3 regions of the Saccharothrix sp. DSM 118769 genome follow, and region 3 is predicted to be linked to each of the others. Evidence: riboswitches for the same ligand, from Rfam matches in the RefSeq annotation. Region 3 holds a riboswitch; each other region holds the start of a gene.

Evidence for each region. Region 3 has a riboswitch for glycine ahead of gcvT (glycine cleavage system aminomethyltransferase GcvT). Riboswitches for the same ligand answer to the same signal wherever they lie in the genome.
Region 1: it holds a riboswitch for glycine, as region 3 does, so the genes downstream of both, gcvP (aminomethyl-transferring glycine dehydrogenase) here and gcvT (glycine cleavage system aminomethyltransferase GcvT) in region 3, are expected to answer to the same signal.
Region 2: it holds a riboswitch for glycine, as region 3 does, so the genes downstream of both, gcvH (glycine cleavage system protein GcvH) here and gcvT (glycine cleavage system aminomethyltransferase GcvT) in region 3, are expected to answer to the same signal.

The regions. Positions count from the first base shown of each region.
Region 1 is NZ_CP193627.1:7,785,630-7,790,568, forward strand. It holds gene gcvP (aminomethyl-transferring glycine dehydrogenase) at 1-2,450, opposite strand, end outside; glycine riboswitch at 2,604-2,694, opposite strand; gene ACRAKJ_RS32630 (MerR family transcriptional regulator) at 2,886-3,452, opposite strand; gene ACRAKJ_RS32635 (hypothetical protein) at 3,930-4,097, shown strand; gene ACRAKJ_RS32640 (bifunctional nuclease family protein) at 4,371-4,844, opposite strand.
Region 2 is NZ_CP193627.1:8,787,514-8,792,452, reverse strand. It holds gene ACRAKJ_RS37400 (ATP-binding cassette domain-containing protein) at 1-446, opposite strand, end outside; gene ACRAKJ_RS37395 (hypothetical protein) at 496-870, opposite strand; gene ACRAKJ_RS37390 (hypothetical protein) at 875-1,057, opposite strand; gene ald (alanine dehydrogenase) at 1,410-2,516, opposite strand; glycine riboswitch at 2,713-2,803, shown strand; gene gcvH (glycine cleavage system protein GcvH) at 2,928-3,308, shown strand; gene ACRAKJ_RS37375 (L-serine ammonia-lyase) at 3,312-4,676, shown strand.
Region 3 is NZ_CP193627.1:8,067,307-8,072,245, forward strand. It holds gene glyA (serine hydroxymethyltransferase) at 1-562, opposite strand, end outside; gene gcvT (glycine cleavage system aminomethyltransferase GcvT) at 592-1,692, opposite strand; glycine riboswitch at 1,803-1,897, opposite strand; glycine riboswitch at 1,899-1,989, opposite strand; gene ACRAKJ_RS33960 (DUF3817 domain-containing protein) at 2,056-2,358, opposite strand; gene ACRAKJ_RS33965 (hypothetical protein) at 2,374-2,775, opposite strand; gene ACRAKJ_RS33970 (helix-turn-helix transcriptional regulator) at 2,902-3,387, opposite strand; gene ACRAKJ_RS33975 (hypothetical protein) at 3,581-3,742, opposite strand; gene ACRAKJ_RS33980 (CoA transferase) at 4,193-4,939, opposite strand, start outside.

The DNA.
Region 1 (4,939 bases), 280 kb from region 3:
TCGTGGGCCACGAAGCCGCCCTCGCCGGTGTAGAGCACCGGGAAGTGCTCGTCCAGGCGACGCGCCACGTAGTTCGCGGCGGCCACGGCGGTCAGGGTCGCGCGGCGCAGGCCGTCGCCGCCCATCATCCGCACGTAGGCCCACGAGATGGGCAGGATCGACGCCGAGCCCCACGGGGCGCCGCTGATCGGCCCCACGCCGGTCGCCGGGCCCGCGGTGGGCTGGAGCGGGTGGTTCGGCAGGAACGGCGCGAGGTGCGAGCGCACGCCGATCGGGCCGACGCCGGGACCGCCGCCGCCGTGCGGGATGCAGAACGTCTTGTGCAGGTTCAGGTGCGACACGTCCGACCCGAACTTGCCGTACTGGGCGAGGCCGATGAGCGCGTTGAGGTTCGCGCCGTCGACGTACACCTGGCCGCCCGCGTCGTGCACCAGCCCGCACACCTCGCGCACGGTGTCCTCGTACACGCCGTGCGTCGACGGGTAGGTGATCATGATGGCGGCGAGGTCGTCGCGGTGCGCCTCGACCGTCGACCTCAGGTGGTCGAGGTCCACGTTGCCGCGCTCGTCGCACTTCACGACCACGACGCGCATCCCGGCCATGACGGCGGACGCGGCGTTGGTGCCGTGCGCGCTGGACGGGATGAGGCACACGTCGCGGTGCGCGTTCCCGTTCGCGCGGTGGTAGGCGCGGATCGCGAGCAGGCCCGCGAACTCGCCCTGGCTGCCCGCGTTCGGCTGGAGCGACACCGCGTCGTACCCGGTGACCTCGGCCAGCCACCGCTCCAGGTCGGAGACGATGGAGAGCAGGCCGGCGGCGTCCTCGACGGGCGCGAACGGGTGCAGCTCGGCGAACTCGGGCCAGGTGACGGGTTCCATCTCGGCCGTGGCGTTGAGCTTCATCGTGCACGACCCGAGCGGGATCATGCTGCGGTCGAGCGCGACGTCCTTGTCCGACAGCGACCGCAGGTAGCGCAGCAGCGCGGTCTCCGAGCGGTGCGAGTGGAACACCGGGTGGGTCAGGTAGTCGGTGGTGCGGCGCAGGTCGGCGGGGATGCCGTCGGCGGTGTCGGCGTCCAGGGCGTCCACGTCGGGGACGGTCACGCCGAACGCCCGCCACACCAGGTGCAGGTGCTCGCGGGTGGTGGTCTCGTCGCACGCGATCGACACGACGTCCTCGTCGACCCGCCACAGGTTGACGCCCAGCTCGCGGGCGGCGGCGACGACCTCGGCCGCCCGGCCCTCCACGCGCGCCCGGACGGTGTCGAAGAACTCGCCGTGCACGACCTCGACGCCCGCCTCGCACAGCCCGGCGGCGAGCACCGTGGCCATCCGGTGCGCGCGGGTCGCGATGGCCTTCAGGCCCTCGGGGCCGTGGTAGACGGCGTACATGGAGGCCATGACGGCCAGCAGGACCTGCGCGGTGCAGATGTTGCTGGTGGCCTTCTCGCGGCGGATGTGCTGCTCGCGGGTCTGGAGCGCGAGGCGGTAGGCGAGCGAGCCGTCCGCGTCGACGGACACGCCGACGAGCCGGCCGGGCAGCTGCCGCTCCAGGCCCTGCCGGACGGCCATGTAGCCGGCGTGCGGCCCGCCGAACCCGACGGGCACGCCGAAGCGCTGGGTGGTGCCGACGACGACGTCCGCGCCGATCTCGCCGGGCGGGCGCAGCAGCGTCAGCGCCAGCAGGTCGGCGGCGACGACGGCCTGCGCGCCCGCCTTGTGCACCTCGGCGATCAGGGCCTCGTGGTCGCGGACCACGCCGGACGCGCCGGGGTAGGACAGCAGCACGCCGAAGAAGTCGCCGCCCAGGCCGAGGCCCTCCAGGCCCTGCGACAGGTCGGCGACGACGACCTCGATGCCCAGCGGCTCGGCGCGGGTCTCGATGACGGCGAGGGTCTGCGGCAGCGTGTCGGCGTCCACGACGAACCTGGCGGACTTGGACCTGCCCGCCCGGCGCACGAGCGTCATGCCCTCGGCGGCGGCGGTGGACTCGTCCAGCATGGACGCGTTGGCCAGCGGCAGGCCGGTGAGGTCGCCGACCACCGTCTGGAAGTTGAGGAGGGCTTCGAGGCGGCCCTGGGAGATCTCGGGCTGGTACGGCGTGTACGCGGTGTACCAGGCGGGGCTCTCCAGCACGTTGCGGCGGATCACCGGCGGGGTGGTCGTGCCGTAGTAGCCGAGGCCGATCATCTGCGTCATCGGCCGGTTGCGGGAGGCCAGCGCGCGCAGCTCGGCCAGCGCCTCGGTCTCGGTGGCGGGCGCGGGCAGGTCCAGCACCAGGTCGCGCTCGCGGATCGAGTCGGGCACGGCGCGCTGCGCCAGTTCCTCCAGGGAGCCGACGCCGATGACGTCGAGGATGCGGGCCAGCTCGGCGGGCCGCGGGCCCACGTGCCGGTCGGCGAACGGGGTGCCGTGCTCGAGAGCGGCGAGGGGGATGCGGTCCTGCGTCATAAAGGCGCCTCCAGGGCTACGGGCACACTCCGGCCGTTGCCCTCCCCCTCTGTCTTCTGCCCGGCGCCGGGCGCCTGAGAGCTTCACCCGGACTGCTCGACCGGGCTTGCACCGTCGGCGGGGTCGGTTGCCCGACCCGCTTTCCAGAGGCGTCTCACCCGCGCGGTCCTTGCGCCTGAGAGGTTCCGGGGAGGATTTGCTCCTTCGGCGCCGAGACTGGCTCGGACTCTCCCGCACGGGATAAAGCGACTGCTCGCGAATCGTACCCGGCGGGGGTGCCGCCGGTACCGCCGGCGCGACGTGGATCTCACCGGTTTGCCCGCCGCGGAGGTGGGTACCCGCGCACCGCTACCCGTGGGCCCGCCGCGGGCCGAGTCGTCGTCGGTTGTCGACCGCCGGTCGCCCGCGGTCGGCGGTCCGGGTGCGCGGGGGGGCTCAGCCGATGGCGCGGGTGCGGCGGCGGCGGGACAGCTCGTCGTCGGACGGCCCCACGACCTCGGCGCCGTCGGCCCGTTCGGCGGGGAACTCGTGGATCGTGCCGCTGATCTCCCGCATGGCGCCGCTGACCGCGATGCCGAACACGCCCTGACCGCCCTGGAGCAGGTCGACGACCTCCTCGGGCGAGGTGCACTCGTAGACCGTGGTGCCGTCGCTGAACAACGTGATCCGGGCCAGGTCCTGCACGCCGCGGCGGCGCAGGTGGTCGACCGCGACCCGGATGTTCTGGAGCGAGACGCCGGTGTCCAGGAGCCTTTTGACGACCTTCAGGACGAGGATGTCCTTGAACGAGTAGAGCCGCTGGCTGCCGGAGCCGTGCGCACTCCTTATGGTCGGGTTGACCAGCTCCGTGCGTGCCCAGTAGTCGAGCTGGCGGTAGGTGATTCCCGCGATCTGGCACGCGGCGGGGCCGCGGTACCCGACGAGTTCGTCCGGCAGCGAGGAGTCCGGGAACAGTTCACCCTGTTCTCCGGTTCCCGCCCGGATGGGCGCTTCCTCGACCACGCCTGCCTCCCCTCGGTCCGGTCACGACGACCGGCGACCAACGTGAAGCCGCCCCGGTGCCCGAATCACACCGTGGCAATTCACCTGAGCTCGACGGTAAGACCGCCTAGGGGGCAGGTCAACGCGACGCGCTGAGCGTGTCTTGTCTCAAGCTGAGGTTGAGGTTGAGAGATACCCTCGTCGTAAGCCATTTGGGTGACGTTTAGTGATCGTTTAGCTGAAGAACGCTGACGTTGTGTAATCCGAAGGTGTGACACCAGGGGGTGGCACGGAGGGTTGATCCACAACTCACCGCACACGCCTGCGAGGGGCCCGTCCCGGCGCGGGGCCGGCGGCGCGGCCCCTCGCAGGTGTCACCGGTGGGGTAAACGCGGACAGCCGGTCGCGGGGGCGGCGGTGAGCGCGGAACCCGGTGCCGTGCCGGCGGCGCGGCGCGGTGCGGCTCGGTGCGGGCGCCCCGGACAGCACCAAGACCGGATGAGCACCACCACGGCTGCGGCCAACGCGGTCACGGCCACCACCGCCGAACCAGGCGCCACCGCCGAACCGGCCACCACCGCCGAACCGGGCACCACCAAGCCGTGCCCGACACCGGCGAAGCAGTTGTCCACAGGCAGCGGATCGGTCATCGCGCGGCGTCGGTGACAGCCGGCAAAATCAAAGCAGGGGTCCCCTCGGCGGGGACCCCTGCGAAGCGTTCCGAGCGGTTGTTCGACGATTCCCACGGCACCGCGACCGCGTTCCCCCGCCCACCGGCGACGGGCATTCGACCGGTCACGCCACCGGCACGGCGACCGCGCCGCCCGCGGCACCGGGAGAACGCCCCGGAAACGCGAAACCGGACGTCACCGCGGCCGTCCGGCAGCTCCACCGCTCCGCGCGCCAGAACCGCCGGAGCGGCCCGCGCGACGGGTCGACCTAGGTGTCCGCGCCCCGGAAGTCCTCGGGCGAGATCGAGTCCAGGAACTCCCGGAACTTCTCGACCTCGTCCTCCTGCTCGTCCGGGATGATCAACCCGGCCTCCGCGAGCACGGACTCCTCCGCGTGGATCGGCACGCCGATCCGCAGCGCGAGCGCCACCGAGTCGCTGGGCCGGGCGGAGACGCGCACGTCACCGTCGAACACCAGCTCGGCGAAGTAGGTGCCTTCCTGGAGGTCGGTGATCCGAACCTGTTCGAGCTGCCGACCGAGGGCGCCGATGACGTCCTTGAGCAGGTCGTGCGTCAACGGCCGGGCAGGCCGGACACCCTGCTGCTCCAGCGCGATCGCCGTGGCCTCGACCGATCCGATCCAGATCGGCAGGTACCGCTCACCCTCGGTTTCGCGCAGCAACAGGATCGGCTGGTTGGCGGGCAGTTCCACCCGCACACCGACGACGCGCATCTCGCTCATCGGGTCTCGCCTCCCTCAGCGCGCTGAAATTCTGGCGTCCCCGCTACCAACGAGAATGCCCCACGTACGGATTCGACGCTACCCGCCAAGCGGGC
Region 2 (4,939 bases), 720 kb from region 3:
AGCAGCGCGGTGGCCAGTGCCAGCCGCTGCTTCATGCCCAGCGAGAACCCGCCCGCCCGGCGGTCGCCCGCCGCGCCCAGGCCCACCAGCTGGAGCACCTGGTCGGCGCGCGAGTCGGGCACGCCGATCGCCGCCGCGTACACGCGCAGGTGGTTGCGCGCGGTGCGCTTGGGGTGGAAGCCCTGCGCCTCCAGCACCGCGCCCACGACCCGCCCGGGGTTGCCGAGCTGGTGGAACGGCCTGCCGTTGATCAGACCGGTGCCCGCCGTGGGCGTCACCAGCCCGAGGAGCATGCGCAGCGTCGTCGTCTTGCCCGCGCCGTTGGGACCGAGGAAGCCGGTAACCGAACCGGGTTCCACCGTGAAGCTCAAGTTCTGCACCGCTGCGACCGGACCGAACTGCTTGGTCAAGTTCTGCACCACGATGCGGCCACTGCCGTCGTGCACGCGTCCCTCCCGGAATACTCCTACCGGGCGTCATCCTGCCCTAGGAGGGTCACTCGGGGAGGGCGTGTCGCGGTTTCGACACCACCGCCGGCATCTCGGTGGTCGTCTCCGCGTCGTGCGAACGGAGCAGCGGGCGCAGCGGCCGGCGGCGTTCCCGGTGCGGCAGGCCCTCGCCGATGAGGTGTTGGTGGGCCATCGTCCACACCTGGCACGGCCACTTCTTGTGCCGCAGCACGCCGGGGCACGCGCCGCAGCGGCCGTCCGGATCGGGCTGGTGCAGGGTCAGCAGCAGCCGCCAACCGTCGGCCAGGCGGTGGATCTCGGCCCGGGCGAGCGGCACCAGCGCGTCGGCCTCGTCCCGCTCGACGGCCTCGTCGAGCAGGGCCAGCCGGCGCAGCACGGCGGCCCGGAGCGCCTCGTCCACGCGCTCACATCCTGTCGGCGGCTTGGGCGAGCAGGTGGTGCAGCCTGCGGGTCTGCGTGACCGACATCACCGCCGACTCGCCGGGCGGGGCGACCAGGAGGACGCGGTCGTCCTCGACGAGGACGGTCATGGACCGGTCCCTCCCGAAGGGGTCGTGGCAGTCGATCCAGCCCTGTGGTTCGGCCATCGGCACTCCGATCGCGAGGGGACGGGGTGGGGCGCGGCGGGGGAGCCGCACGAGCGGACGACCCCGTTGCGTAGCGGCGGGGGTCCCGTCCTGTGCATCGGCCGGCACGGCGTCGTGACTTACCCGTTACCCGGGTAATTCACTCATTAGCTTGAACGTCGGCAACTCCGCGTGGCCGGCGGGGCGTGTGATGTGGGCCGGACCGGTGGGCCCGCTGGGCAGGGAGCCCGGTTCCCCGCTAACATTGGGACGCGGCCCGCTCCCAGTGACCCCCAGGCTGGTTGAGCGGGCCGCCTCGTACGACGAGGGCCCCGCTCACAGCACGTGAGCGGGGCCCCCTCTGTTTTCCGGATCAGATCTCGGGCGCGGTGAACGCCAGGTCGTGCGCCTCGGCCACCGGCGCGTTGGTCAGCAGGCCCGCGTGGGTGTTGAGGCCGAGCGCCAGCGACGCGTCCGCGCGCAGCGCCTCCCGCCAGCCCCGGTCGGCCAGCGCGACCGCGTGCGGCAGGGTCACGTTGGTCAGCGCGTAGGTCGAGGTGCGCGGCACCGCGCCGGGCATGTTCGCGACGCAGTAGAACACCGAGTCGTGCACCTGGTAGGTCGGGTCGGCGTGCGTGGTCGGCCGGGAGTCGGCGAAGCAGCCGCCCTGGTCGATCGCGATGTCCACCAGCACCGAACCGGGCTTCATGTCGGCGACCAGCTCGTTGGTCACGAGCTTCGGCGCCTTCGCGCCGGGCACCAGCACCGCGCCGATGACCAGGTCGGCCTCGCGCACGGCCTGCTCGACCGCGTACCGGTTCGACGTGACGGTGCGCAGGCGGCCCTGGTAGAGGGCATCGATGTGTCGCAGCCGGTCGACGTTGGTGTCCAGGATCTCCACGTCCGCGCCCATGCCCGCGGCGATCACGGCCGCGTTCAGGCCCGCCACGCCGCCGCCGATCACGACCACGCGCGCCGGGTGCACGCCGGGCACGCCGCCGGGCAGCACGCCCCGGCCGCCGGACGGCTTCATCAGCGAGAACGCGCCCACCTGCGGCGCGAGGCGACCCGCGACCTCGGACATCGGCGCGAGCAGCGGCAGGGCGCCGTTCGGGGTCTGCACGGTCTCGTAGGCGATGGCCGTGGTGCCGGAGGCCAGCAGCGCCTCGGTCAGCGGCCGGTCGGCGGCCAGGTGCAGGTAGGTGAACAGGACCTGGCCCTCGCGCAGCCGCGGGTACTCCTCGGCGACCGGCTCCTTGACCTTGAGCACCAGCTCGCCCTCGGACCACACGTCGTCGGCCCCGGCGAGCACCTTGGCGCCCGCGGCCGCGTACTCCTCGTCCGTGATCGCCGAGCCGAGGCCCGCGCCGGCCTCGACGAACACCTCGTGACCGCGTGACGCCAGCTCGTGGGCGCCCGCCGGGGTCAGCGCGACGCGGTACTCGTGGTTCTTGATCTCCCGGGGGACTGCGATCCGCACGGTGGGCTCCTTCGGCTGTCGTGTTCGCCAAAGGTCGGGTACCCGGGGCGCGGTGTCATCGTGCGCGCGGAACCAAGGAGGACGGGTCCGGTTGTGCCGGCGGAACAAGTCGTGCGGCGCGTTGACACCCGTCCGGGCCGGCACCTAGCGTGCGGGTCACCCAACTGAACATCGGCCGCGGCGCCTCGACGGCGCCGGAACCCGCGCGGGAGAGACCTCGTTCGTTCGAGGCGCCGAAGGAGCAAGTCCCCCGCACACTCTCAGGCAGCGAGAACCGCGCGCGGTGAGGCGACTCTGGAAAGCGCACCCTCGTCCGAGGGGGCGCACCCACGGTGCAAGCCGCGCGCGCGGCGAAGCTCTCAGGTCCCAGGACAGAGTGGGGGTGGACCTTCACCACCAGGGAGCGCTGACGTGACCTTTCCGGAGAACCTGCTGTACACGCCCGAGCACGAGTGGGTCGACTGGGCGCCGGGCACCCGGGAGCCCGTGTCGGTCGGGATCACCTCGTACGCGACCGAGTCGCTGGGCGACGTCGTGTTCGTCGAGCTGCCCGCCGTCGGCACGCGGGTCGCGTCCGGCGAGGTGTGCGGCGAGCTGGAGTCCACCAAGTCGGTGAGCGACCTGTACGCGCCGGTCAGCGGCGAGGTCGTGGAGGTCAACACGGCGGCGGTCGACGACCCGTCGTTGATCAACAACGACCCGTACGGCGGCGGCTGGCTGTTCAAGGTGGCCGTCGAGGACGCCACCGGGCTGCTGACCGCCGCGAAGTACGCGGAACTGACCGAGGGCTGATCCGTGGCGATCAGCGTGTTCGACCTGTTCTCCGTGGGCATCGGTCCGTCGAGTTCGCACACGGTCGGGCCGATGCGCGCGGCGACGATGTTCGTGGACCGCCTGGGTGCACGAACGAGTTCAGTCGACCGAGTGCACGTGGAGCTGTTCGGGTCACTCGGAGCAACCGGCCACGGGCACGGCAGCCCGAAGGCCGTCCTGCTCGGCCTGGAGGGCCACAAGCCCGAGGAGGTCGACCCGGTGGCGGCGTCCGCGCGGGTCGAGGAGGTCCGGGCGACCGGGCGGTTGCGGCTCGGCGGCGTCCACGAGATCGCGTTCACCGAGGACACCGACCTCGTCATGCACCGGCGCAAGTCGTTGCCGCTGCACCCCAACGGGATGCGCTTCGAGGCGTTCTCCGGGTCGTCGCCGGTCGACTCGGCCGTCTACTACTCGGTGGGCGGCGGGTTCGTGGTCGACGAGACCGCGTCCGGCACCGACCGGATCAAGCCGGACAGCACGCCGGTCGCGCACCCGTTCCGCAGCGGGGACGAGCTGCTCGCGCGGACCCGGGAGACCGGGCTGCCGATCAGCGGCCTGATGCTGGACAACGAGCGGTCGTGGCGGTCGGAGGAGGAGATCCGGTCCGGCCTGCTCCACATCTGGCAGGTCATGCAGGAGTGCGTGGAGCACGGCTGCACGGAGACCGGCGAACTGCCCGGCGGCCTCAAGGTGCGGCGGCGGGCGGCCGAGATGAGGTCCCGGCTGGCCGCCGAGCACTACGCCACCGACCCGCTGCGGGTGATGGACTGGGTGACCCTGTTCGCGCTGGCGGTGAACGAGGAGAACGCCGCGGGCGGTCGCGTCGTCACCGCCCCCACCAACGGCGCGGCCGGCATCGTGCCCGCGGTGCTGCACTACTACGCGAGGTTCGTGCCGGGCGCGTCCGACGACGGCGTGGTGCGGTTCCTGCTCACGGCGGGCGCGATCGGCGTGCTGTTCAAGGAGAACGCGTCGATCTCCGGCGCCGAGGTCGGCTGCCAGGGCGAGGTCGGCTCGGCCTGCTCCATGGCCGCCGGCGGTCTGGCGGAGGTGCTCGGCGGCACGCCGGAGCAGGTCGAGAACGCGGCCGAGATCGCGATGGAGCACAACCTCGGGCTGACCTGCGACCCGATCGGCGGGCTCGTGCAGATCCCGTGCATCGAGCGCAACGCGCTGGCGTCGATCAAGGCCATCACGGCGGCGCGCATGGCACTGCGGGGCGACGGGTCGCACTTCGTGTCCCTGGACAAGGTCATCAAGACCATGCGGGAGACGGGGAAGGACATGCACCACAAGTACAAGGAGACCGCTCGGGGCGGCCTGGCGGTGAACGTCATCGAGTGCTGATGACCGGCGTCTGACCAGCGCGAATGACTTCCATCGTTGCTCGGTGGTTCTCGCTGGTACCCGACGTCCCACGGCCTGGAGACGGCCTGATCTTGGTCCGAACGCGACGGTCCCCACCTCGGTAGCGCGGGGTGGGGACCGTCGCGCGTCGTGGGCCTGGTCCTCGTTGCGGCACAACCACTCCCGGTGGCAAGGCGGCGGAGCCGCCGCGGCAGTCGACCGCCGAGCCCAGCCCGGTCCAGCCGCGCGACCGCGATCGTCCC
Region 3 (4,939 bases):
ACTCGGCGAAGTCCAGCTGCCGCGGGTAGGCCGACCAGCCCGCCACGATCAGCTTCGGCTTCGCCTCCTGCGCCAGCCGCTCGACCTCGGCCATGTCGACCCGGCCGTCGGCCTCCGACACGTGGTAGGGCACGACGTTGTAGAGCTTGCCGGAGAAGTTGATCCGCATGCCGTGCGTCAGGTGCCCGCCGTGCGCCAGGTCCAGGCCCAGGATCGTGTCGCCCGGCTGGAGCAGGGCGAACATCGCGCACGCGTTGGCCTGCGCGCCCGAGTGCGGCTGCACGTTGGCGAAGCCCGCCCCGAACAGCCCCTTGACCCGCTCGATCGCCAGCCGCTCGATGACGTCGACGTTCTCGCAGCCGCCGTAGTAGCGCCGGCCGGGGTAGCCCTCGGCGTACTTGTTCGTCAGCACCGAGCCCTGCGCCTGGAGCACCGACACCGGCGTGAAGTTCTCCGAGGCGATCATCTCCAGCGTGCTCTGCTGCCGGTGCAGCTCGGCGGCGACGGCGTCCGCGACCTCCGGGTCGAACTCCGCGAGGGAGGTGTTGAAGTGCTCGGACATGGGATCTCTCTCCTAGTCAGCTCGGGCGGTCAGCTCGGGCGCTTGTAGAACGGCAGCGCGACGACCTCGACGGGCTCGCGCTTGCCGCGGACGTCGACGGACAGCTCGGTGCCGGGCTCGGCGTGCCCCTCGGCCACGTAGGCCATGGCCACCGAGTAGCCCAGGGTCGGCGACAGCGCGCCGCTGGTCACCTCGCCGATCGGGGTGCCCCCCGCGTCCAGCACGGGGTAGCCGTGCCGGGGGGCGCGGCGGGAGGTGGTCTTCAGGCCGACGAGGACCTGGCGCACGCCCTCGGCCGCGGTGGCGGCCAGGGCGTCGCGGCCGACGAAGTCGCCCGGCTTGTCGAGCTTCACCACGCGGCCCAGGTTGGCGTGGAACGGGGTGCGGTCCCGGCCCAGCTCGTTGCCGTACAGCGGCATCCCGGCCTCCAGGCGCAGGGTGTCGCGGCAGCCGAGCCCGGCGGGCCTGAGGTCGTGCTCCCGGCCGGCCTCCAGCAGCGCCCGCCACACGTGCGCGGCGTCGTCCGGGGCGGTGAACAGCTCGAAGCCGTCCTCGCCGGTGTAGCCGGTGCGGGCGAGCAGCACGGGCCTGCCCGCCACCTCGGTCGGGTAGGAGGCGTAGTACTTCACCCCGGCCAGGTCGGTCGGGGTGAGGCCGGCCAGGATCTCGGTGGACCGCGGCCCCTGCACGGCGAGCAGCGCGTAGTCGGTGGAGCGGTCCTCGACGGTGGTGTCGAAGCCCTTCGCCCGCTCGACCAGCGCCTCGAACACGACGGCCGCGTTGGACGCGTTGGCCACGACCAGGTACTCCTGGTCACCCGTGCGGTAGACGATCAGGTCGTCGACGACGCCGCCGTCGGCCTCGCAGATCATCGTGTACCGGGCGCGTCCCACGCCGATCGCCGACGCGTGGCCGACCAGGGCGTGGTCCAGCGCGGCGCCCGCACCCGGCCCGGTCAGCACGATCTCGCCCATGTGCGTCAGGTCGAACAGGCCCGCCGAGGTGCGCACCGCGCGGTGCTCGGCCAGCTCGCTGTCGTAGCGCAGCGGCATCCGCCAGCCCGCGAAGTCGGTGAACAGTGCGCCCAGGGCCTCGTGCTCGGCGTGCAGGGGCGTGCGTCGGCTTTCCATCAGGCGGGGTCCTCCCAGGGTGCGGGCATGCCGGTAGCGCCGACCGGTCGGGTCGGCGGGCACGGGTGAAGGGTGACACGGTCCATCGGAGACTCCTCGTCGAAGAAGCCTCCCCCTCTGTCATGAGCCTGAGAGCTTCGCCGCTGCCGGTGAGCGGCTTGCACCGTGGGCGAGGCGCACCGGGTGCGCCTGCTTTCCAGAGTTGCCTTCGTCGGGCGGTAGCTGTGCCTGAGAGATTCCGGGGAGGAGTTGCTCCTTCGGCGCCCCGACTGGTGGGGACTCTCCCGCGCGACATCGACGGCCGTGTTCAGTTGGTACCGCCAGACGCTAGATGTGCCTGGTGGCCGGGGTCAACCCGCCGCGTCACAGGGCTTTCTCGGCCCGGACGCTCTCCACGACCTTGCGCTCGGCGTAGAACGACACGAACGGGACGGTGCCGGCCAGCAGGACGAGCACCGTGGCCTTGATCGACCAGCGCGCCTTGAGGGCGAGGTCGACGGTGAGCACCAGGTAGATGGCGTAGAGGAAGCCGTGGACGGGGCCGACGACCCTCATCATGGTCTCGGTGCCGCCCGCGTACTTGGCGATCATGGCGACCACGAGCAGCAGCAGGCCGACGCCGACCACGTAAGCCATGAACCGGAACCTGGTCAACGCGCCGCTCATCGCCCTACCCTCACCTCACCGCTGGTCCCGCGCGTGGAGCTGGGCGAGCATGCGGTTGTAGGCCGCCAACTCGTCGTCCTCGTCGTCGCGCGCGGGTGTTCCGACGGGGTCAACGGTAACGACCGGCGCCGGCGGCTCGGCCACCGGCTCCCGGGTACCCCCGTCGGGGGTGACCTCGGTCTCCCCGGCGGTCCCCTCGGCCCGGCGCTGGGCGTCCAGCCTGCGGATGCGCCACACCATGAACGCCGGGAACAGGCCGAACAGGGGCCACTGGAACACGTAGCCGAGGTTCTGGAACGTGCCGCCCGCCTGGGAGAAGCGCTCCCACTGCCAGTAGGCGAGACCGCAGCACACGACCAGCGCGGCCACGCAGACAGCGGCGATGGCGACGCGCTTGGGGGTGATGAGGCCGTGCACACCTCAAGGGTACTTCGCGGGAGCTGAGAGCCCCCTCGGGCCGGGGCTCCCCACGCGGGAGCCCGCCCCTCACGGGCGTTGGGCCCCTCGACCTCAGGAGCCCGCCCGACTCTTCGTCGATCCGGACTAGGCGACGCCGTCCCGGCGTTGCCTCTGCAACCTGGCCACGCACCAGGCTGCCGCACTGCCCCGACGCAGGTGCTGGAGCACCGTCATCGGGCCGAGACGACGACCGAGGTCGGCGGGCGTGAGCCCGGCCGCCCGGTAGTCCAGAGCGCGCTGGTCCAACGGGCTGATGCCCGCGTCCCACCACAGCTCCGCCTCCGACAGGTCACCCACCAGCTGCCAGTAGCTGGCGGCGGCGGCGAGCAGGGGTTCGGGCACCTCGGGCGCCCTCTTCCGCATCGCCGCCACGTAGGCGGGGTCCGCGGACTCGACCCTCATCAGGCCGCGGTTCCCGCCGTTCGCCCGCTGCACCGGGATCCCCGGGGACGGCGGGGCTTCCGCGAGCCACGCGTCCTTGATCCGGTTCACCTCCTGCAGCTCGGCGTCGTCCGAGCGCTCAGCCGCCCACTGCCGCAGCAGCTCGTCGACTCCCGAGTCCTCGACCATTCTGCCTCCTCGTCGGTCGAAGATCAGCCAATGCAGCGCACCGTATTAGCGGGTACCGACAACCGCTAGACCCTGGTTTGCCAAAAACCCTGTTACCAGCGCGTTATAGCCCTCATTCCACCCGTACGGTGCAACGTCGAGGAGTCAAAGTCACCGTGGGTGACCGCATTGAGCGGAGCCGCGGCGGGGTGCGCTAGGCGAAGAGGCTGCGGACGAAGGTGATGATCGACTCGGCGCCCGACTGGAGCCAGCCGAGGGCGGTCTTCACCGCGTCGGCCGATTCGTTGGGCTGGGTGACGAGCAGGAACAGCACCAGCGCGACCGCCGCCAGCGTCACCACCTTCTTGACGTTCACTGATCGGTCTCCGTCCGTTCACGAGGCAGGGGCCGACGGACGCCGTGCCCGTCGCGTCACCCGACATGCTCCACCATTCACCCGGACGATGAACGCGCAACCCTCCGACGTCCCCCGACTGGGGGTAGCGGCGCCCACGCAACCACGCCTGGGCAGTGGCCACTGTCACCTGATCGGACTATCAAGGGGACCAGTGGTCCCGCCGATCACCTAGTTACGGGCACTCGCCCACCCCCCTGGCACGGACACCGAGGTCGAGCGACACCGTCACACCCGCACAGCACATCACCTGATTGCGCCGAAGCACGCACCGAGCGTGACAAAGGCCGATGTCGGCCGCCGGCAATTCCCAGCACCTCTTCCGGTGATTTCTCGCGTTCATTTTCCGGCCACCCGCGTGCGCGGGCCGAACGGCGCGTCGAACGCCCCGGAGAAGCGGGGTCATCCCCCTCAGGCGACCACGCCCGCCGCGCGCAGCGCCGCCACCTCGTCCTCGGCCAGGCCCAGCTCGGCCAGCACCTCGTCGGTGTGCTCGCCGCCCGCCGGCGGCGCGGTCGGCACGCCCGCCGGGGTCCGGTCGAACCGCGGCGCGGGCGCGGGCTGGGCCACCCCCGCGACCTCGACGAACGTGCCGCGCTCCGCGTTGTGCCCGTACCCCGGGGCCTCGCCGGGCGCGAGCACGGGGGCCAGGCACGCGTCCGTCCCCTCCGCCAGCGCCGCCCACTCGTCGCGCGGGCGGGTGGCGACGGCGGCGGCGATGCGGGAGCGCAGCTCCGGCCAGTTGGCCGGGTCGTGGCGGCTGGGCGCGTCCTCCAGCCCCAGCAGGGCGAGCAGCTCGGCGTAGAACTTCTCCTCCAGCGCGCCGACGCTCACGTACCGCCCGTCCGCGGCCTCGTACACGTCGTAGAACGGCGCCCCGCCGTCCAGCAGGTTCTCCCCCCGCCCGCCGGACCACGCGCCCGCCGACGACATGCCGTGCAGGAACGTCGTCAGCAGCGCCGCGCCGTCGACCATCGCCGCGTCCACGACCTGCCCGCGCCCCGACCGCTCCCGCTCGTAGAGCGCCGCCAGCAGGCCCAGCGCCAGCAGCAGCCCGCCGCCGCCGAAGTCGCCGACGAGGTTCAGCGGCACGGTCGGCGGCTGCCCGGGCCGGCCGATCGGCTCCAGCGCGCCGGCCACGGCGATGTAGTTGATGTC